Regions from separate parts of the Bacillus stercoris genome, predicted to be linked through region 2. Evidence: riboswitches for the same ligand, from Rfam matches in the RefSeq annotation. Region 2 holds a riboswitch; the other holds the start of a gene.
The links. A riboswitch is a leader RNA that binds a small molecule or an ion and turns the genes downstream of it on or off. The one in region 2 is predicted to bind S-adenosylmethionine.
Positions count from the first base shown of each region.

Region 1: linked by a shared signal. The riboswitch ahead of metI (cystathionine gamma-synthase/O-acetylhomoserine thiolyase) and the one ahead of metK (methionine adenosyltransferase) in region 2 are both predicted to bind S-adenosylmethionine.

Region 1 is NZ_CP121861.1:3,085,842-3,097,082, reverse strand. Features, by position in the region: gene cotZ (spore coat protein CotZ) at 1-266, opposite strand, end outside; gene cotY (spore coat protein CotY) at 394-882, opposite strand; gene cotX (spore coat protein CotX) at 1,034-1,543, opposite strand; gene cotW (spore coat protein CotW) at 1,638-1,961, opposite strand; gene cotV (spore coat protein CotV) at 2,003-2,389, opposite strand; gene yjcA (sporulation protein YjcA) at 2,549-2,905, shown strand; gene QA442_RS16135 (hypothetical protein) at 3,186-3,392, shown strand; gene QA442_RS16130 (YjcZ family sporulation protein) at 3,474-3,623, shown strand; gene spoVIF (sporulation-specific transcription regulator SpoVIF) at 3,756-4,010, shown strand; gene QA442_RS16120 (ATP-dependent helicase) at 4,084-6,363, opposite strand; gene QA442_RS16115 (hypothetical protein) at 6,480-6,734, shown strand; gene QA442_RS16110 (GNAT family N-acetyltransferase) at 6,806-7,228, opposite strand; gene QA442_RS16105 (YjcG family protein) at 7,232-7,747, opposite strand; gene QA442_RS16100 (esterase family protein) at 7,784-8,506, opposite strand; SAM riboswitch class I at 8,674-8,794, shown strand; gene metI (cystathionine gamma-synthase/O-acetylhomoserine thiolyase) at 8,862-9,983, shown strand; gene metC (cystathionine beta-lyase) at 9,976-11,148, shown strand.
Region 2 is NZ_CP121861.1:1,266,333-1,277,573, reverse strand. Features, by position in the region: gene QA442_RS06665 (hypothetical protein) at 14-151, opposite strand; gene QA442_RS06660 (YtzC family protein) at 305-577, opposite strand; gene mnmL (tRNA modification radical SAM protein MnmL/YtqA) at 739-1,707, shown strand; gene mnmM (tRNA 5-(aminomethyl)-2-thiouridylate-methyltransferase MnmM) at 1,704-2,288, shown strand; gene tbcS (tetraprenyl-beta-curcumene synthase) at 2,278-3,381, opposite strand; gene ytpA (phospholipase YtpA) at 3,402-4,181, opposite strand; gene QA442_RS06635 (gamma carbonic anhydrase) at 4,230-4,745, shown strand; gene alaP (alanine permease AlaP) at 4,997-6,388, opposite strand; gene asnB (asparagine synthase (glutamine-hydrolyzing)) at 6,525-8,423, opposite strand; gene metK (methionine adenosyltransferase) at 8,572-9,774, opposite strand; SAM riboswitch class I at 9,942-10,080, opposite strand; gene pckA (phosphoenolpyruvate carboxykinase (ATP)) at 10,277-11,241, shown strand, end outside.

The sequences.
Region 1 (11,241 bases), 1.8 Mb from region 2:
GTTGCGCAGCTGTCATGAACTTTTTCTACTCTGAAAAATACTGTATTAAAGCAAGGGCCGTTATCGAGTTCGCCGACATTTCCGAAAGCGACCAAAGGATTTGATTTTGATGTAAATAGCACGAAAGGCACTGTATCGCCTAGCGAATGGGTTGGTGACAAAAGCTTTGAATGGCAGCTTGTCGGGCAATCCTCTTCAACAGCGTTTTGCAGTTCTTCAATATTTTCTATTGCTTCACGCACGCAGCATGATGTTTTCTGGCTCATATTATCCCTCCTGCCTTATAAATTTGAGACTGGCGAAATGATGGAGAGTCAGCTGCCTCACGCTGGAAGCAGCTGAATGATTTACACCCGTAATAGAGTTTGGAAGGGGATTCCTCTTTACAAGTGTTTATCCATTGTGATGATGCTTTTTATCCTTATGAGGCGAAGTTCTGTCAACTAACTCTGGCGACAGGCACTGAATGGCACAGAAGCATCCAAGATCCACTTCAATGCAGAAATCCGTTTTTTCAAGCCCGAAGAAATCCGGGTCGCAAGGGTGGCAAACACTTAAGGTATCGCCTTTAACATCGACCGGGCGTAGAATCGACAGGGTTGCACAGCAATCACATAATTTTTCAACGCGGAAGAAAATGGACTCAAAGCATTGCATATCATCCACAAATCCCCCCACGTTTCCGAATGTGGAGAACAATCCGCCTTTTTTATCAAACAAGAGAAACGGAATTGTGTCTTTACCTGCAATTGTCGGATTCAAAAGGTTTGTATAGCAGCCAGTCGGACACTGTTCCTCAACTGCCTCCTGCTCTGCTAAAATCTTTTCCACTGCATCGCATACACAGTTCTCATGCCGGCCATGGGTTTTTCCGCAGCTCATTGATTTCAGCTCCTTCTTTATAGGGTATTTGACTTTAGTCCTTAACAACATATGTACCCGTGCCCCACTTGGTGTGGGTGAACGTCTATATATTCATCATATGCTTGGAAAATAAGAAAAAGCAGAGCGTTTTTGGCTCTGCTTTTAGGTCCTAGAGGACAAGAGTGATAACTAGGATGGCTACGAGGGTATTTGTTGCTGTAGAGATAAGGGTTGCGATATCAGCATCTACTGTTGTGACGTTTACGCCGCGGGAGCATTCGATGAGAAGTTTTTGGCGGTTTACTTGTTTGTTAGCTGTAAGCTGTAACAAATCTTGTGCGACTAATTCGGCAATTACGCCGTCTGCAATGGATGTCAGAGTAGCCGTTACGACTGCGGCATTAAGTGCTGTTACAACTGATGTTACGGCTTGAACGTCTGTAGATGAAACGTTGATGTCACAAGAATCTCTAATAATAATTGTCTCATCGGAGACTTGTTTGTTGAGATTTGCCTGGGCTAGATCTTGGTCGATAAAGGCGTTGTCATTGCCAAACCCATTGTTATTGCAGCAAATATCACAATTGCATTTTCTTTCTTCTTTTTCTTTCTCTTTGTGCTCTAATGGATGGTCACAGTCAGGATCAAGTGCAACCCAAGAGTATGGTCTGCTTTCCATATCTATTCCTCCTTTTCTTTTACTGTTATTAAATGAGCGAGCCTCTTACTTTGACTGAGGCATATATCCTGATGAAGTTCCCTATTTTTTATGATTAATTTGAATTGTTATTGTTTTGCCGTCTTTGTCTGAGCTGTTCAATGAGCTGCTCTCTGCGGCTTAGCGGTTTTTCGTTCTTTTGCTCTTGCATGGCTGCTTCTTCTTTTTTCTTCTTTTGGTTTTCTATTAGCGCTTGTGATTTAGCTTGTAAGTCTTTTACAAGATTCAAGAGCATTTCTTTTTCTTCGTCTGATACTTTTTTCATTTTGTCTTTCGTCACACCATGTTTAGAAAATATATTTTGGACCAGCAATTTCGTCATTGGATCAACTTCTGGAAGCTTCGCAAGCTCTTCTTTTAATTTGTCATTATCTGACATTTGTTTTCACCTCGTCTTATAAGTTTGTGAAAAAGAAAGGGTTAAAGGACGTCTAGTTCACTGAGAATGCTATTTAACACCTGAAGCAAGATTTGTACAAAGGTTATTATCTCGTCAGCAGACAAAGTAATTTTGATATTTCGGCTGTTGATAATTTTAATGATGGTTCTTTTTTTAATTTGTGAGCTATCGAGAATAAGAATCTCACTTGCCACTGCGTCAGCCAAATCCTCGTCGGCGATAATGAGCTGAGTCGCCACGATAATCATGGTTGTCACAAAGGCTTGTATAGAAAGGGCAGATGTTATATGTGACGTATCTATTGTGATATTTTCGCAATCAATCACTTCGATCTGCTGCTCGAATTCGCTTGATAATTGCTCAAATATTGCAGGGTGCAGGGATTCGATTTTTTCTTCAAATGACATAACCTTCACTCCTTTCTTATCCATACTCTATATAATGCAAATGGGGTGCAGAGCGGAATAATAAAAATAACCAATTTTCCTCCGGACAAGATACAATTCATGAAGAATAGGGTTTTCGCATATATGTGAAGGGATCATGATTGGCAAAGGAGTGAACGAGTGGTTATTAATGGACTGACAATTGCTCTTCTTTCGCTTGCGGTCTTTCGGCTTGCTCGCCTGCTGGTGTTTGACACGATTATGGCGCCGCTTCGCAGTCTGTTTCATGAAGAGAAGGAGGAAAAGGATGCGGACGGGAACATTGAAACCTATATCGTGATTAAAGGAACTGGTCTCAGGGCGTTTATAGGGGAATTGCTGAGCTGCTATTGGTGCACAGGCGTATGGTGCGCCGGCTTTTTGATTTTATGCCAGGCGTTGATCCCGCAAGCAGCGCAGTGGCTGATTTTACTTTTGGCGATCGCGGGCCTTGCCGGCATCATAGAAACGCTTGTATCAAAATGGCTGCAGGAATGAGGCATTCCCACCAGCAACTTTCCGTCAGGATACGCATAAAGTAGCATATATGACATAAGGAAAGGAAGGGAGCAAAAATGAATCAATATAATAAACCTTCCCAAAAATCTCCATATACAGATTCGTCGTATCAATCAAAAAAGATAAAAAAGAAGGGCTGCGGGTGCGGAAATAAAAAGAAAAAGCCTCAATAGCCTGGCAAAGAAACCGGAGAACTCCGGTTTTTTGTTTTTTAACAGGGCGGCCGCAACCGGCATATATCATAAGCGGGGGGATCAAAGTGAATGAGTTTGAAAAATGGATAGAAGGAAGGTATGAACCGCACGAACAAAAGCAAAAAGAGCATGAAGACACGATGGGCAGCATCAGAAAAGACTTGGATGCATTTGATAAAGCAGGTCTGGAATTTGAAGATGAGATTGAAGCGTTGGCTGAAAAAACAGAGGCCTTACTTAAAAAACATCAAGCTCAATATGATCAATCGTAAATCCGCAAACGCCCTATGCGAATATCCAAGCCAATCCAAGCAGCTCACATAGTGTATAGAGAGTAAAGGAGGTGCTTATCTATGGGCTTTGGATACGGATTCGGTGGTGGTGGCTGCTGCGGCGGCTACGGTGGCTATGCCGGCGGTTACGGCGGCGGCTATGGTTCAACATTTGTTTTGTTGGTCGTATTATTCATTCTCCTCATCATCGTAGGTGCATCTTTCTTTTAAGATGTATTGAGGAAGTACGGGTTATAACCCGTACTTCCTTGCCTTGTGTTTATTTTTAAAAATGTTGGAAAAGCACATTGTATTATGTGCATTCATACAATACCGTATTACTCCGCCAAAAGGAGGCGCATTATGGATAATCAATTTTTTAAGAATATCGAAAAGAAAACAGGTGTGAAGATGCAGGATGTAATGAATCTTGCCGGATCACTCCAAAACGCTAATTTTAAAGATGAAAATACAGTGCGCAGTGTCATTAACCGCGTAGCGCAGCTGGCAAACAGACGCGTGCCAAAAGAATTAGAAGATAAAATCGTGGAATCTATTACAAGCGGAAAAGAAAAGCTTGATTTTGGCACGATTTCTAAAATGATGGATAATAAATAAGCAGATGGCCTGGCTGATTCACTGCAGCAGGCCTTTTTTTACGGTAAAAACCCGGCAGTAATCTGCCGGGCTGTTAATGATGCAAGGGCTGTCTTGCTTTCTGTAGCAGGGGATACAAAAATCTTGAGCGGTTGGCTGTTTTGCCGCGCCTGTTTGCGGGGCAAGACAAATATAAATGCTGTTTCGCCCGTGTCATCGCTACATATAAAAGGCGTCTTTCCTCCTCAAGAGCGGCCTCGTCTCCTTTTCTTGCCGTTTCTAATGAGAAATCGTGCGGAATTGAGCCGTCTACAGTGCCTAACACGTAGACTGTTTTGAATTCAAGGCCTTTTGACCGGTGAATGGTCATCAGCTGAACGCCATGTTCATCCGTTCTGTTTTTCTCAGCGGCCCTCATATGATCCACGTGGGCAAGAAAGTCAGGAATCGTTTTGAACTTCTTGGCGACGACCTTGATATCACGCAGGTCATCGGAGCCTTTTTCTAGCTTGTTGCCCTCATTGCCCCGTTTTTTTAGATACTCGGAGAAGCCCATTTTTCCTTCTGCAAAGGTGATGGCTTCTACAGGCTTCATCGTGCGCAGGCTTGCGAAAAACGGTACGATTTTCTTGATTTTGTCAAGCTGAAACGGCTTCAGATCAGGCAGTTTGGCCAGCGCTTGAATCATCGAGCAGTCTTCGGTAATCGAGAGCGCCTTCAGCGTATTCAAAGCGGACTGCTTTAAAAACAAGGCGGGAAGCAAGTGCTTAATCGCTTCAGTGTCATCCTCATTTTGGCTTGCATACAAGTAGGCGAGAATCTGACGGACGATCCGTCTGCTATAAAACGATTGGACGCCGCGGTCAGCTGTATACGGAATTGACGATTGATGAAGCCTTTCATAGATAGCGCGGCCCCCGCTGTTTGTGCGGTAAAGAACCGCAAAGTCTTCTGGACTGGCGCCGTTTTGAATTTTTTCTTTGATATCGGAAACGACCATTGTGGCTTCTTCCTCTTCGTCGTAAGGATAAAAAAGCACAGGGACCTGAATGTCATCACGAGCGGCTTCAAGCGTTTTGGCATACCTGTTTTTGTTCTTTTTCACGACGATGTCAGCACTAGAGACGATCGGATGCGTAGATCTGTAGTTCGCAGTTAAATAGATCGTCTTCGCTCCGGGATAATCCTTTTGGAAATCAAGAATGAAAGACGGATTGCTGCCGCGAAACGCGTAGATGGACTGGTCATCGTCTCCGACACAGCACAGGTTTTGCTCCGGGCTGGCGAGCATTTGCATGATTTTGTATTGAACCGGATTAATGTCCTGAAACTCATCGATTAAGATATACGTAAACCGAGATTGATATTGTTCCAGAAGGTCAGGCCGCTCGATAAACAATTCATAGCAGGCTGAAGCCATGTCATCAAAATCAAATTGGCTATGTTCTTTTTTCTGGCGTTCATAATGTTCATATAAACGATAAACTTGTTTTTCCCACTCATCTTTTAGAGGGATGCGTTCATTTGGGACATAAGTGTTTTTCCAAAAACCGATCTGCTGCAGAGCTTGGTCAACTGGGAACTCTTTCTCATCGATGCCCTCCTCATAGAGTGCTTTTTTGATATATTGTTCCCGCTGCCACTCCATTTTCAGCAGATGCTCACCGTTCCATTTAGCAGAATCATAATGATATAAGATTTTATAAAACAGACTGTGGAATGTTCCTGTGACAAGTCTTCTGACTTTTGCCTGCTGTAATCCGTACTGGTTCGCCATACGCTCTTTCATTTCAGCGACAGCTTTTGTTGTAAAGGTGACAAGCAGCATGTTTTCCGGCGGTATGCCCAAGTGTTCGATCATGTGGGCGGCACGGGCTGTCAGCACGCGTGTTTTTCCGCTCCCCGCACCTGCAAGCACAAGCAGCGGGCCTTCTGTTTCCGTGACAGCTTTCAGCTGATCCGTGTTTAAACCGACAGACGGAAAAAGGCTCGTATTGGGTTCTATTGTTTTTGGAACAAATGGTGTTCCTGGTTTAATGCTTCTTGGACGGTGCCATTCCGTGACAGCCGGGGACGAGTCAGCGGCGATCGCTTTTCCCTTTGGCAAACGAATGACACCAGATTCCTGATCATCTTCTTTTTTTTCCTCTTTGGCGGGCTTCGGAGCGCACGCCTCCTCACATGCCGGGAAATCGCCTGGCTGGCGATGGATAAACTTTGGCGGATCGGCGATGTTAAGCCGTAACAAAACGGGATTTCCGCAATGAGAACAAAATAAATGTCCTTTTATTCCTTCTTCAAAGAGGAATTGATAATGTTCTCTCGAATATGTATGTAAATGTATAATTCGATCATTCAGTCGGGCGCATTTCAAAAAGGGGTCCTCCCAATCAAAAGGTGTTCATTACAGACAATGACTATCATATCAAAAGAAATGTGTTTCAAAAAGTAAGTTTAAGGGAAAAGAGACAGCAGAGGGGTGGGTATCGTATGATATATGCAGGTCACATTCAAAACCAGCAATACGCTCAATATGCTAATAGAACGATTGGACATAAGCAGGATTATGCCGGAACCGAAAAAATCAGCTATGTCCCGTTTCAGCGGGTATACAAAGAACTTGAAAAACAGCAGGAGAATCAAACGGCTGCTGAAAGAAAAGTAAACGAGGCAAAACGTAAGCGCTCTCTTTATAAGAGATTGCGAGAAAAAGGAATGGGCACATATATTAATCGATATGTATAAAAAACCGTTCATACGAGAGAACGGTTTTTTATATGCGGAAAAATCCGGATCTTAATAGACCCGGATGCTGTTTAGTCTTTCATCATTTGTAAGTGAGGAATGCCGGCATCGAGGAATTCTTTTTCGGAAAGCACGCGATACCCGTATTTCTTGTAAAACGGCACAGCCTGTGTTTGCGCGTTTAAAATGAAACCGGAAGCGCCGCCGTCTGAAGCGGCTTTTTCGAGCGCCTTCATAATGATGCCGCCGACACCGGCTGAGCGGTGGCTTTTCAATACGCAAATGCGCTCTAACTTGCCGTAGCCGTCCTTCAAACGCCATCTTCCGGCGCCGACAGGCTTTTCACCATCATACACGACGATATGTTCCGATTCATTTTCAAGTTCGTCAATTTCTTCTTCAGCAGGCACGTTTTGTTCTTTGACAAAGACTTCTTCTCTTACATAAAAAGCATCTTTCAGTTGTTCTTCATTTTTTGCGATCACTGCTTCCAAACATTATTCTCCTCTGCCTAACAAGAAGGTTTCGTAAACTGTCCACGATCCGTTTTCCAGCTGGTAAAGCAAGTGGAAACGGTCAACAATTTCTTCATGCGACACTTCCTGCATTTTTAATTGTCCCAGCACATCTGAATGCTCATCGTCGGAAAGATTTTGGCCGACCGTCACATGCGGAACGAAATTATATTCCTGTTCGCCGGCCAACACACCGGTGTATAGCTTTTCATTGAGTGTTTTTAACTCATCCGTCGGCTCTGCTTTAATATAAATGACATTATTGACAGGCGCAAATGAGCTGTATTTTGTCAATTTGAGAACGACTGGGTGGGACTCTTTTGCGATGTTTCTCAAATGCGATACGAGCTGATCCGCTTTCTCCTCCGCACATTCAAACGATGCTCTCAGCGTCAAATGTGGCGGGATCAGAGAGTAGCTTGGGTCATAGCGCTTTCTGTAAGAGTTTGCAAGGTCTTGGAGCTTTTTTGATGGAAATAAAACGATTCCATATTTCATATTATGTCCCTCCTGGAAATAAAGTATGATAGAGTGTTAAAGCATTTTTTTCAGCGCCGGGGTGATGAGCGGCTGCCAGTATGTCCATTTGTGGTCTCCGTCAAATGGCTCAAAATCATAATCGGAAAGCTTCTTCTCCAGCAGCTGTTTCAGCTCCTGATTCGGTTCTGTAAAGTCCAGAATGTTCCCGTCTGTCGTGTGGACGTCAGTTTCTTTTGTTCCGATTTGGTGATAAATAGAGAGGTGTTTGATATCGTCAGACTGTTTCACGGCTTCTAGCACATGTTTGTCAACATAGGGAGACTGCATGATGATGTTGCCAAACATATTCGGATAATCAAGCGCTGTCATAAGTGACACGGTTGCTCCGAGCGAATCACCGATCAGCGTTCGGCCGTAACCGACCTGATAGGTTGGATACTCATCATCTGCAAAAGGAACGAGCTCATGGGCGATGAACCGTTTATACGCCGAAAATTTTGAACCCTCCGGATGGTAGGTGTTTCTGCGCTCTTTTACATCCTTATAAGGAACACCGATAATAATGCTCCGGTCTATTTCGTGTTTTGACAGCAATTCCTCGGCCTGTCTGCCGATTCTCCCCAGCCTGAAATAATCGTGGCCGTCCTGCGCGATAATGACATGGTATTTATAAAGCGGGGAGTAGTTGGACGGCAGATAAACAAGTAAGGTCATTTCCTCATTAAGCTCTTTTGAAAAGAATTTCTTTTCTTGCACTGTGCCGTTTTTTGGTGCCATAAAAACATTCCTCCAGGACATCACTATACTTTCTTGCATTTTCAATTATTGTACCATGAATTATTAGAAATTTCTCTCTTTAAACGGTTCGGCACACGAAGAAAAAAGTGTTGAAATAAACTGTGAATTGCGCTAATATAAAACAATCAGAAAATTGAAATCGATATTTCTTATCGTGAGAGGTGGAGGGACTGGCCCTTAGAAACCTCAGCAACCGGCTTGTTTTGCATGTGCAAAGCGCCAAGGTGCTAAATCCAGCAAGCGTTTTTTATGCTTGGAAGATAAGAAGAAGCGTTAAACCCCTTCTTCTTATGAAGAAGGGGTTTTTATTTTGAAAAGGGAAGGTGTCAGCTATATGTCACAGCACGTTGAAACGAAATTAGCTCAAATTGGGAACCGTAGCGATGAAGTCACGGGAACAGTGAGTGCTCCTATTTATTTATCAACAGCATACCGCCACAGAGGGATCGGAGAATCAACCGGATTTGATTATGTCCGCACAAAAAATCCGACACGCCAGCTTGTTGAGGACGCGATCGCTAACTTAGAAAACGGCGCAAGAGGGCTTGCCTTTAGTTCGGGAATGGCTGCTATCCAAACGATTATGGCGCTGTTTAAAAGCGGAGATGAACTGATCGTTTCATCGGACTTATATGGCGGCACGTACCGTCTGTTTGAAAATGAATGGAAAAAATATGGATTGACCTTTCATTATGATGATTTTAGCGATGAGGACTGTTTACGCTCTAAGCTGACGCCGAATACAAAAGCCGTGTTTGTGGAAACGCCGACAAATCCGCTCATGCAGGAGGCGGACATTGAACGTATTGCCCGGATTACAAAGGAGCACGGTCTTCTGCTGATCGTAGATAATACATTTTATACACCGGTCTTGCAGCGTCCGCTTGAACTGGGGGCAGACATTGTCATTCACAGCGCAACAAAGTATTTAGGCGGGCATAACGATCTGCTTGCGGGACTTGTCGTGGTAAAGGATGAGCAGCTCGGAGAGGAAATGTTTCAGCATCAAAATGCGATCGGCGCCGTCCTGCCGCCATTTGATTCGTGGCTTTTGATGAGAGGAATGAAGACGCTGAGCCTAAGAATGCGCCAGCATCAGGCAAACGCGCAGGAGCTTGCGGCGTTTTTGGAGGAGCAGGAAGAAATTTCAGATGTGCTGTATCCCGAAAAAGGCGGCATGCTGTCCTTCCGTCTGCAAAAAGAAGAGTGGGTCAACCCATTTTTAAAAGCGCTGAAGACCATTTGTTTTGCAGAAAGCCTCGGCGGGGTGGAAAGCTTCATTACATACCCTGCGACCCAGACGCACATGGATATTCCTGAAGAGATCCGTATCGCAAACGGGGTCTGCAATCGATTGCTGCGCTTTTCTGTCGGAATTGAACATGCGGAAGATTTAAAAGAGGACCTAAAACAGGCATTATCTCAGGTCAAAGAGGGAGCTGTTTCATTTGAGTAATCACAATTGGACGCTGGAAACCCAGCTCGTGCATAATCCATTTAAAACAGACGGCGCAACCGGGGCGGTCAGTGTGCCGATTCAGCACGCCTCGACCTTTCATCAATCTTCATTTGAAGAATTCGGCGCATTTGATTACAGCCGCTCTGGCACGCCGACAAGAACAGCTCTTGAAGAAACAATTGCCGCACTGGAAGGCGGAACAAGGGGATTTGCTTTCAGTTCAGGCATGGCTGCCATCTCAACAGCCTTTTTACTGCTGTCACAGGGTGATCACGTTCTTGTGACAGAAGATGTATACGGCGGAACCTTCCGTATGGTGACAGAGGTGCTGACTCGGTTTGGCATTGAGCATACGTTTGTCGACATGACGGATCGTAATGAAGTGGCGCGGAATATCAAGCCGAACACAAAGGTCATTTATATGGAAACACCATCAAATCCGACACTTGGGATTACGGATATTAAAGCAGTTGTTCAGCTTGCAAAAGAAAATGGCTGCCTGACCTTTCTGGACAATACATTTATGACGCCGGCACTGCAGCGTCCGCTTGATCTCGGTGTAGATATTGTGCTTCACAGCGCAACCAAGTTCTTAAGCGGACACAGCGATGTGCTCTCAGGTTTGGCTGCTGTCAAGGATGAAGAGCTTGGGAAGCAGCTGTATAAGCTGCAAAACGCGTTCGGCGCCGTCCTTGGCGTTCAGGATTGCTGGCTTGTCCTGCGCGGATTAAAAACATTACAGGTCCGTTTAGAGAAAGCGAGCCAAACAGCCCAGCGGCTTGCGGAGTTTTTCCAGAAGCATCCGGCGGTCAAGCGCGTGTATTATCCGGGACTGTCTGATCATCCCGGCGCTGAAACCCATAAAAGCCAGTCGAAGGGAGCGGGCGCAGTGCTATCTTTTGAGCTTGAAAGCAAAGAGGCCGTTAAGAAATTAGTCGAGAATGTGTCACTTCCGGTCTTCGCTGTCAGCCTTGGCGCAGTGGAATCGATTTTGTCTTATCCGGCAACGATGTCTCACGCGGCAATGCCTAAGGAAGAGCGTGAAAAACGCGGCATTACTGATGGCCTGCTCCGTCTTAGTGTGGGAGTCGAACATGCAGACGATTTAGAGCACGATTTCGAACAAGCGCTGAAAGAAATTGCACCAGTGGCGGTTCGTTAAAAAGAAGCCGGTGGCCCGGCTTCTCAGATTGTAGACAAAGTCCTAAAACGGTTTCTGTTTTAGGATTTTGTCATCTTTTCAGCGTGATTGAAA
Region 2 (11,241 bases):
CGATCTGAACCTTTTACAGATAAAAATGATCAATGATACTTTTTTGCCATTCAAAACCGATCATCACGAGAACAAGAAAAAAAGAACAAGCGATCACAGATGCCGCAATCAGCATTGGCACGTTACGTTTGTTTCGTTTTTTATGTTTCATAACTGCCTCCCTTAATTTCAATATATAATGGTGTTACATCAGTGTCTATAGTGTATTACTTCAATTAGTACACTTAATACAATAAATACTTTGGCACTTAAAGTCAATCCTTTTTTTACAAAAAAACGGACCCTTATGAAAAGGGTCCGTTACCTACACATCAAGAGGGTGCTGCAGGATCATATTATTTTGCAAAGCTTGAAGCTGAAGCCTCATTCTGTACAGCTGTTCTCTCTGCTGATCATTTGACGACAGCCATAGCTTATTCAAGGCATTTACCGCATCTTCAAGCTGCATTTGCGCATCACTATATTCTTGATCGTTATAATGCTCTTGTTTAGAAGCGATTTTCAGCTGTTCTTCAGCATAATCATACGCCTGCATACATTGCTGGAGATGTTCATCTACTGATTGTCTTGTTGCCACAGTAACCCCTCCTCTTGGTAATGGAAGTCATCCATCATTCTTATTGTAGCCTCATCTGACTTTGTTCAATAAAGTAATTTATGGTCGATATTCATTTGTTCTCTTGTGAAATGCGTGCTACAATTTTAGGATGCAATCGTACGCAAGGAGGCACATGAATTGTGATGCAGAACAATCCTTTTCCTTATTCAAATACGGAAAAACGCTATCATACATTGAATTATCATCTTAGAGATCATTTCGGCCATAAGGTGTTTAAAGTGGCGCTTGACGGTGGCTTTGACTGTCCAAACCGAGACGGCACCGTTGCTCACGGAGGCTGTACTTTTTGCAGCGCAGCAGGCTCCGGTGATTTCGCCGGGAACCGGGCCGATGATTTAATTACGCAATTCCATGACATCAAAAACCGCATGCACGAAAAATGGAAGGACGGCAAATACATCGCTTATTTTCAGGCTTTCACAAACACTCACGCCCCGGTTGAGGTGCTTCGTGAGAAATTCGAATCCGTCCTCGCCTTAGATGATGTGGTCGGCATTTCGATCGCCACACGCCCGGACTGTCTGCCTGATGATGTCGTCGACTACTTGGCAGAGCTGAATGAACGCACGTATTTGTGGGTGGAGCTTGGACTTCAAACGGTTCATGAACGGACTGCACTTCTGATCAACCGCGCACATGATTTTAATTGCTATGTGGAAGGCGTCAATAAATTAAGAAAACACGGCATACGTGTCTGCTCGCATATTATCAACGGACTGCCTTTGGAAGACCGGGACATGATGATGGAAACGGCAAAGGCCGTCGCAGATTTGGACGTCCAAGGCATTAAAATCCATCTGCTTCACCTATTAAAAGGCACGCCGATGGTCAAGCAATATGAAAAGGGAAAACTGAAATTCCTTTCTCAAGATGATTATGTGCAGCTCGTCTGCGATCAGCTTGAGATCATTCCGCCGGAAATGATCGTCCACCGCATTACAGGTGATGGACCGATTGAGTTGATGATCGGGCCAATGTGGAGCGTCAACAAATGGGAAGTGCTTGGCGCCATTAATAAAGAGCTGGAAAATCGAGGCAGCTATCAAGGAAAGTTCTTTCAGCGGCTTGAGGAGGAATCAGCGCTATGATATTGAAGAAAATTCTTCCTTACAGCAAAGAACTGCTGAAAATGGCCGCAGGAGAAGGAGATATCGTTGTAGATGCAACGATGGGCAACGGACATGATACACAGTTTTTAGCGGAGCTTGTCGGTCAAAACGGCCACGTGTACGCTTTTGACATTCAAGAATCAGCCGTGGCCAATACACAGGAACGGCTCGGTGAGACTTATCAAGCGCGAACAACATTATTTCACAAAAGCCATGACAAAATCGCTGAATCCCTTCCGCCTGAAACACATGGCAAAGTGGCGGCCGCGGTATTTAACCTCGGTTATTTGCCGGGCGGGGACAAATCAATTACAACAAACGGCAGTTCTACGATCAAAGCAATTGAACAGCTTCTCAGCATCATGAAAGACGAAGGCCTGATCGTTCTCGTCGTCTATCACGGCCACCCGGAAGGCAAAGCGGAAAAAAATGATGTGCTTGAGTTTTGCCGGGACTTGGACCAGCAAACAGCCCGTGTATTAACATACGGATTTATCAATCAGCAAAATGACCCGCCATTTATTGTCGCCATCGAAAAAAAAGCTCAGATCAGCAAATGATTTGAGCTTTTTTCTTTGAGTTTTTCATCCAGGACATTTTTTGAAATTTCCGGTAGGCTCTGCCGTTGATATAAAAGAAAAAGGAAGTTTTTCCGCTGGCTTTGATCAGCTTCCTTGCGAGCCGGCCCATTTCCTTTTGGCCCGCCACTTTATCATCCGACAAATAAACGCCAAGCAAGCCTCGATTGATTAAACGATGGAAGTTTTCATGCGGAATGCCTTGTAAATGCTCGTCGGCTTTATGGATAAAGTGTTCAAGCCGATTCATCATCTCTTCATGAGACTGATAATACGAGCAGAAATTCAAGTCTCCTTCCAGCAAGTCCTCCTCTTGATCAATCAAATAATCAAGCAGAATATGAAGGCCCTGTATGTAAGGAAAATAACTGTCGCGGATTTTTTTAGCGGTGCTTTCTGTGAAATCAGGCTGGAACGAATACGCAACTAGACAGAAAATGCCTAATGTTGAACCTGCACAGGCTGAAAATTCATACCATTCCATCTCAGGGAGCTCTGATTCATATTGAGTAAACCACTTTTCAAGCCGCGGAACACGTTCATGCTCAATGACATGCTTATGCACCTGCAAATCGCAATAATAGCCGCACAGTTCAAGCAGATAAGGTTTAATCATGTCATAGTGCTCAATGGAGCCGAGAACACGCTGGCACGTTTTGACCAGTTCATGCAAATATCCGCTGTCATCCTGTTCTTCTCTGAATTGATAATAGTTTTGCAGTTCAGCCCCCACTGTCAGTGCGTCCTGCATTGAGGCATGGAGCATCCGAAAGTCCTGCGGGTCAAGTGAGGTGCTGCGGTCACACAGATTGTCCAAATAATCACTAATCGTTTGATATGCGATGATAAACTCGACACATTTCTGTTTTTGGCTGCCTGACAATAAAGCCAGTATTCCGCCGCCTTCACAGTGAAACGTTTTGTCTCGAATACTTGCGGTTGCCTGCGCTTTTAACTCACTGTTATGAATCGATTCTGATTTTTGCTTCCATATGTCCAGCTCTTGATGAACGAGCGGAAAAATATCTCGATATACCTTTGCCATCAATCCAAAAGGATGTTCCGGTACTGTCAACACATGCACCCCCAACTAGTTCAAATATATTGATCAGTAAACGCTCTTGCTGCTTTAAAGACATCTTCTCTTTCGGGTTCATTAAAGATCTCATGATAAAGCCCTTCCCACTCTCTGTACGCTTTATTATGAGAAGCAACGCCATTAAACCACTTGATGACCATCGTTTTATCAACAAGCTTGTCATCACCGGCCTGCATCACAAGAAGCGGCACTTTCAAAAATGCATCTGTCGGCACCATCGCTGACTCAATTGTCTTTAAAAGCTCTCTGTACCATCTGACAGAAACTTTCCTGACGTATAACGAATCATTTTGGTCAGCCTCGATGACATCCTCATTGCGCGTCGCCATATCAATTGATAATCCCGAATCAACCTTAAGCGACGGAGCGATGACATTCAGGCCTCTTGATGCAAGGTCAAGCGCTTTATTGACTTTAATTTGCAGTCCGAGACACGGTGATGATAAAATAATTCCCGTAATGCGGGGATTTCTTTGTTGTTTAAACCATTCAATCGCGACCAGACCGCCCATGCTGTGACCTAAAAGAAAAACCGGCAGATCAAAGGTTCGCGCTTTATCTATCCAAGCATCTACTTCATCAATGTATTCTTGAAAAGAGCGAATATGCCCTCTTGCCCTTGTCGTTGTTCCCTGTCCAGGCAAATCGCCCATGACAACGTGATAACCCGAAGATCGCCACATTTCAATCAGCCATTTATATCGTCCGTGATATTCACTTGCCCCGTGAATGATTACAATCACTGCAACAGGTCTGTCTGCTTTCCAGGTCCACATGCTCTTCACCTCATACGAAATTTAAATAGAGAAAGAAGGATGAATCTTATGATCTACCCTTATAAGGAACACATGCCAGATATCCACCCAACAGCCTTTATAGCTGACAATGCAACAATTATCGGTGATGTCGTGATCGGAGAACAGTCCAGCGTTTGGTTTTCTGTTGTCATAAGGGGAGATGTTGCGCCGACCAGAATCGGAAACAGAGTCAATATCCAAGATTTGAGCTGCCTCCACCAAAGCCCGAACAAGACGCTGCTCATTGAAGATGACGCCACGATAGGCCATCAGGTTACACTTCACAGTGCTGTCATCCGCAAGAACGCCTTAATCGGCATGGGCTCAATCATTTTAGACGGAGCCGAAATTGGCGAAGGCGCCTTTATTGGTGCCGGCAGTCTGGTCCCGCCCGGAAAAATTATTCCGCCTGGCCATCTCGCCTTCGGCCGCCCTGCAAAAGTCATCCGCCCTTTGACGGAAGAAGACCGAAAAGATATGCAAAGAATACGGTCAGAATATGTAGAAAAGGGCCAATATTATAAATCACTTCAACAAACATAAGACCTGCTTCGTCTTACTTTACCATTTTTCAAATTATATTTGAAAGCAATAACCATCGTTAACCCGGACGTCATGACGGTTCGGGTTTCAATTTTTCCATAAAACGTTCACATGTCGCATTAAACATATAAACGTATGACTTTTATCTTATCACAAAACTGTAAAAAGCCTCTGCAAAAACACATACCTATTCTTTCCTGTTCTCTATTTTCTATGAGCACACAAAAAGAGCCCACTGGGAGCTCTTTTTGTCAGCTGATATTTCGTTCACTGTCATTAGCCGCATTTTTTTTATGAAAACCTTTTCCATAGTACACGGCAAGCAAGATGAGAAACCATATCGGCCCGATAATCACGGCTACTCTTGTATCAGGGCTGTAAGCCATAAGAATGACGACGAATGCCAGAAATGCCAATGACACATAAGACGTAAACGGAAAGAAAGGCATTTTATACTTTAAGTGTTTCTTTTCTTCGGGCTTCAAACTTTTCCTGTATTTGATTTGAGAAAGCAAAATGATTGCCCACGTCCAAATCGCTCCGAACGTCGCAATACTTGTAACCCAAGTAAATACCTTCGCAGGGACAACGTAGTTTAACAGCACTCCGACTAATAAAGCGCCCGCTGAAGCCAGAACAGCTTTACCCGGGATGCCGCCTTTTGTCAGCTGACCGTATGCTTGTGGCGCCTCTCTCTGTTCCGCTAAGTTAAACAGCATCCGCCCTGTGCTGAAAATACCGCTGTTGCATGAAGACAGCGCGGCCGTCAACACGACAAAGTTAATGATGCCTGCAGCTGATGGAATACCCACTTTTTGGAATGTGAGAACAAATGGGCTTCCCTGGGAGCCAATTTCCTGCCACGGATAAATAGACATAATGACAAATAAAGCGCCTACATAAAAAATCAAAATCCGCCAAAATACTGTATCGATTGCTTTGGCTAACGATTTTTGCGGGTTTTTTACTTCGCCAGCCGTCACCCCGATCATTTCAATCCCTAAATAGGCGAACATCACCATTTGAAGCGACAATAAAACCCCTTTTATTCCATGAGGGAAAAATCCTCCGTTATTCCATAAATTGCTGATTCCGGTTGCAATGCCCCCATTGCCGACTCCTGCAATAATCATCAATAAACCGACAGCAATCATAGATAGGATCGCGACAATTTTAATCAATGCGAACCAAAATTCCAGCTCGCCGTAAGCTTTGACAGCCAGGAAATTAACACCCGTCATAATGATCAGCGCCGATAATGCCCAAATCCAGTTTGGCACATCAGGAAACCAGAACCCCATATAGATGCCGACAGCAGTAATTTCAGCCATACAGGTGACAACCCATAAAAACCAGTAGTTCCACCCTGTTAAATAGCCTGCAAGCGGTCCCAAATAATCACGCGCATACCTGCTGAAGGAACCGGCAACCGGTTTTTGAATGGCCATTTCCCCAAGCGCTCTCATAATAAAAAACATGACCAGGCCGCTTGCGGCATATGCTACCAAAATACCTGGCCCTGCTAACTGAATAGCTGATGCGGAGCCGAGGAACAACCCCACTCCTATGGCAGCTCCTAAAGACATTAAAGAAATATGCCTTTCTTCGAGTCCGCGGTGCAGCTCTTGTTTTTGTTTTTGCATGCTTTCTTCTCCCCTAGAAAAAAATATCATTAAATCATTTTTCTGAATATTGCGTGTGGATTGGGTAAATCAATGATGATGGAGAAATAAAAGGATAATAACAAGGCTTTCGACTAATCGAAAGCCTTGTTGTCTGTTACACAAAGATGACTTCTTTAGGCTGATGGCTCAGCTCTTCAGGCATATACCGTTTTTCAATATTAATGCTGTGCCAGATCATAAAGATCAGTACAGTCCAGATTTTACGGCTGTTATCAGCCTTGTCCGCACAATGGTCTTCAAGAAGCTGAAGGACATAATCCTTATGGATATATGCATCCGTTTGGCTTTCTTGAATAATATTTCGCACCCATTCGTTCATTTCGTTTTTCAGCCAATGACGGATCGGTACAGGGAAACCAAGCTTTTTGCGGTTTAATACGTGCTCAGGCACAATTCCTTCAGCGGCTTTGCGAAGAAGATACTTCGTCGTGCCGTTTTTCGTTTTCAGCTCATCAGGAATTTTTGAAGCGACGTCAAATACGACTTTATCTAAGAACGGCACACGCAGTTCCAAAGAATTTGCCATCGTCATTTTATCCGCTTTTAACAAAATGTCGCCGCGCATCCAAGTGTGGATATCGACATACTGCATTTTGTTGATATCGCTGTACGAGCTGCTTTCTGTAAAGTAAGTCTTCGTCACATCGCGATATGAAAGGTTCGGATTATAATGCTTCAACAGCTGCTTTTTGACAGACTCTTCAAAGATTTTCGCGTTACCGATATAACGATCTTGAAGCGGAGTACAGCCGCGCTCAAGAAGGCTCTTTCCTCTCATCCCTTCAGGCATAACGGCAGCAACGTGCAGAAGCATTTTTTTCAGGCCGGACGGAATGCGTTCAAATGGTTTGAGCGAAAGCGGTTCACGGTAAATGTTATATCCGCCGAAGAGCTCATCCGCTCCTTCACCTGATAAAGCAACCGTTACATGTTTTTTCGCTTCTTTTGCAACAAAGTACAACGGAATCGCTGCCGGATCAGCAAGCGGGTCATCAAAATGCCATACGATCTTCGGAAGCTCATTCATGTATTCCTCAGGCGAAATGACTTTGCTGATATTTTCAATGCCCAGCGCCGCTGCAGTTTCTTTCGCTACATCGACTTCACTGAAGCCCTGCTGTTCAAAGCCGACTGAGAATGTTTTTAAGCTTGGATGAAATTCCTTCGCAACAGACACAATAAAGGAAGAATCAATTCCGCCAGACAGGAATGAACCGACAGGAACGTCACTTCTCATATGAACGTTTACAGAGTCATAGATCGCGTCTCTGACTTCTTTTACAAGCTTGTCTTCTTCAGTCTGAACCGGCTTGAAGTTCGCTTTGAAATACGTCTTGAATGTGATATCGCCGTCCGGGCGGATTGTGAACTGTGAACCCGGCTCTACTTTTTTCACATGGGCATCAAGCGTGTTTGGTTCAGGAACAAATTGGAAAGACATGTACTGCTGCAATGCCTCTTTGTCTATTTCAATATCATTCTGAGCAACCATTAAACTTTTTCTCTCTGAGGCAAAATAAACCTGATCATTGATCGTTGTGTAGTACAACGGTTTAATGCCGAATGGATCTCTTGCTCCATAAAGCACATGATCGTTTTTATTCCAAATCAGAAAGGCAAACATACCGCGCAATTTGGACGCCGCTTCTTCTTTATAATGACGGTAAGTCGCAAGAAGAACCTCTGTGTCCGAATCCGTGTTGAATGTGTACCCCTTTGCTTCAAGCTCTTCTCTCAGTTCAATATAGTTATAGATTTCCCCGTTAAAGATAATCCAATATGTTTCATCTTCATATGATAAAGGCTGTCCGCCATTTTCTACATCAATAATGCTGAGACGTCTGAATCCGAATCCGACGTGCTCATCATGGAAATATCCATCACTGTCAGGACCGCGGTGAACGATCATTTGGTTCATTTGTTTGATTAGTTCTTCTTGATCAGCGGTTTGAGCTAACGGATGCTTGTTAAAAACCCCGACAAATCCACACATAGTATTGCCTCCATAATTAAAATTGTCATCATTGAACCCCTATTTATAGACGCTGTGAATAGTATTTGGTTTCACAGTTATGTAAAAAAATAAACATGAATACAACGATAAAAAAGGAAAGCCGCTTAACCAGTAAGCGGCTATAAAATTATTCTCCTAACGCTTCTTTACGCAGCTGCTCCGCTTTGTCTGTACGCTCCCATGGAAGGTCAACATCGTGACGTCCAAAGTGGCCGTACGCAGCAGTTTGTTTGTAGATCGGACGGCGTAAATCAAGCATTTTGATAATGCCGGCAGGTCGTAAATCAAAGTTATTGCGGACAACTTCAATCAGTTTTTCCTCAGAAGCTTTTCCGGAACCGAACGTGTTGATTGAGATTGACACAGGCTGTGCAACACCAATCGCGTAAGCAAGCTGTACTTCGCAAGAATCAGCAAGCTCAGCCGCAACGATGTTTTTCGCAACGTATCTTGCTGCATAAGCCGCAGAACGGTCTACCTTCGTCGCATCCTTTCCTGAGAACGCGCCTCCGCCGTGGCGTGCATAGCCGCCGTACGTATCAACGATGATTTTGCGTCCTGTAAGTCCCGCATCCCCTTGAGGGCCTCCGATTACGAAACGTCCTGTTGGGTTGATGAAATATTTTGTTTCTTCATCAATCAGCTCTTTAGGAACAACCGGATTGATGACATGTTCTTTAATGTTACGCTGAATTTGCTCAAGTGTAATTTCAGGGTGATGCTGAGTTGAAATAACAATCGCGTCAATGCGGACAGGCTTGTTATTTTCATCGTACTCAACCGTTACCTGTGTTTTGCCGTCAGGGCGAAGGTACGGAAGAATATCTTCTTTACGGACTTCACTTAGGCGGCGGGCTAATTTATGAGCAAGTGAAATTGGAAGAGGCATAAGCTCTTTCGTTTCGTTGCACGCATAACCGAACATTAAACCTTGGTCACCAGCACCGATCGCTTCAATTTCTTCTTCGCTCATTGTGCCTTCACGGGCTTCAAGCGCTTGGTCTACACCCATTGCGATATCAGCAGACTGCTCATCAATTGATGTTAAAACCGCACAAGTTTCCGCATCAAATCCGTATTTCGCACGTGTGTATCCGATTTCTTTAATGGTTTGGCGCACTGTTTTTGGAATGTCAACATACGTAGATGTTGTGATCTCTCCGCTGACAAGAACCAAACCAGTTGTCACAGATGTTTCACAAGCAACACGCGCGTTAGGGTCTTTCTTTAAAATTTCATCTAAAATGCTGTCAGAAATCTGGTCACAGATTTTATCTGGATGCCCCTCCGTAACAGATTCTGATGTAAATAAACGACGATTTTTACTCATGATTTGCTTCCTCCTGCACAAGGTCTCCCGATAGACCTTGCATATATGATACGGAACTCGCTCCCTCTTATACAATGTAACGTTATATTAGAGAATGTTAATTGGCATATTTATGAAATAAAAAAACCTTTTCCATCGAGGAAAGGGTTTGGTCTTTGTGCCTTTCACTCTTATCGCTCAAGGAATCATACAACCTTGCAACAGGTTAGCACCTTGGTTGTCTCACTCAGTTCAACATAATAAATAACAGAGAAACCGGTTGCTGGGCTTCATAGGGCCTGTCCCTCCGCCAGCTCGGGATAAGAGTATCCGCTCAATGAAATATCTTATCGTAAAAGGGTTTGCAATGTCAATATGATTCAGAAGAAATAGGCACCTATATTGAGGGAAAACAATGGAAATGCACACACAAAAAATGATAAATAGTATAGACTATTTGAAAATATATGTTATACTAATTCACAATTAGCAAAACACAAAAAACGATAAAGGAAGGTTTCATATGAACTCAGTTGATTTGACCGCTGATTTACAAGCCTTATTAACAAGTCCAAATGTGCGTCATAATTTATCAGCAGCACAGCTAACAGAAAAAGTACTCTCCCGAAACGAAGGCATTTTAACATCCACGGGTGCTGTTCGCGCGACAACAGGCGCTTACACAGGACGTTCACCTAAAGATAAATTCATCGTGGAGGAAGAAAGCACGAAAAATAAGATCGATTGGGGCCCGGTGAATCAGCCGATTTCAGAAGAAGCGTTTGATCGACTTTATACGAAAGTTGTCAGCTACCTGAAACAGCGAGATGAGCTGTTTGTTTTCGAAGGATTTGCGGGAGCAGACGAGAAATACAGGCTGCCGATCACTGTCGTAAATGAGTTCGCATGGCACAATTTATTTGCGCGGCAGCTGTTCATCCGTCCGGAAGGCAATGATAAGAAAACAGTTGAGCAGCCGTTCACCATTCTTTCTGCTCCGCATTTCAAAGCGGACCCAAAAACAGACGGCACTCATTCCGAAACGTTTATTATTGTCTCTTTCGAAAAACGGACGATTTTAATCGGGGGAACAGAGTATGCCGGAGAAATGAAGAAGTCCATTTTCTCCATTATGAATTTCCTGCTGCCTGAAAGAGATATTTTATCCATGCACTGCTCCGCCAATGTCGGTGAAAAAGGTGATGTCGCCCTTTTCTTCGGACTGTCAGGAACAGGAAAGACCACTCTTTCAGCCGATGCTGACCGCAAGCTGATCGGTGACGATGAACATGGCTGGTCTGATACAGGCGTCTTTAATATCGAAGGCGGATGCTACGCTAAGTGCATTCACTTAAGCGAGGAGAAGGAACCTCAGATCTTTAACGCAATCCGTTTCGGATCAGTTCTCGAGAATGTCGTTGTTGATGAAGACACACGTGAAGCCAATTATGATGATTCCTTCTATACTGAAAACACGCGGGCAGCTTA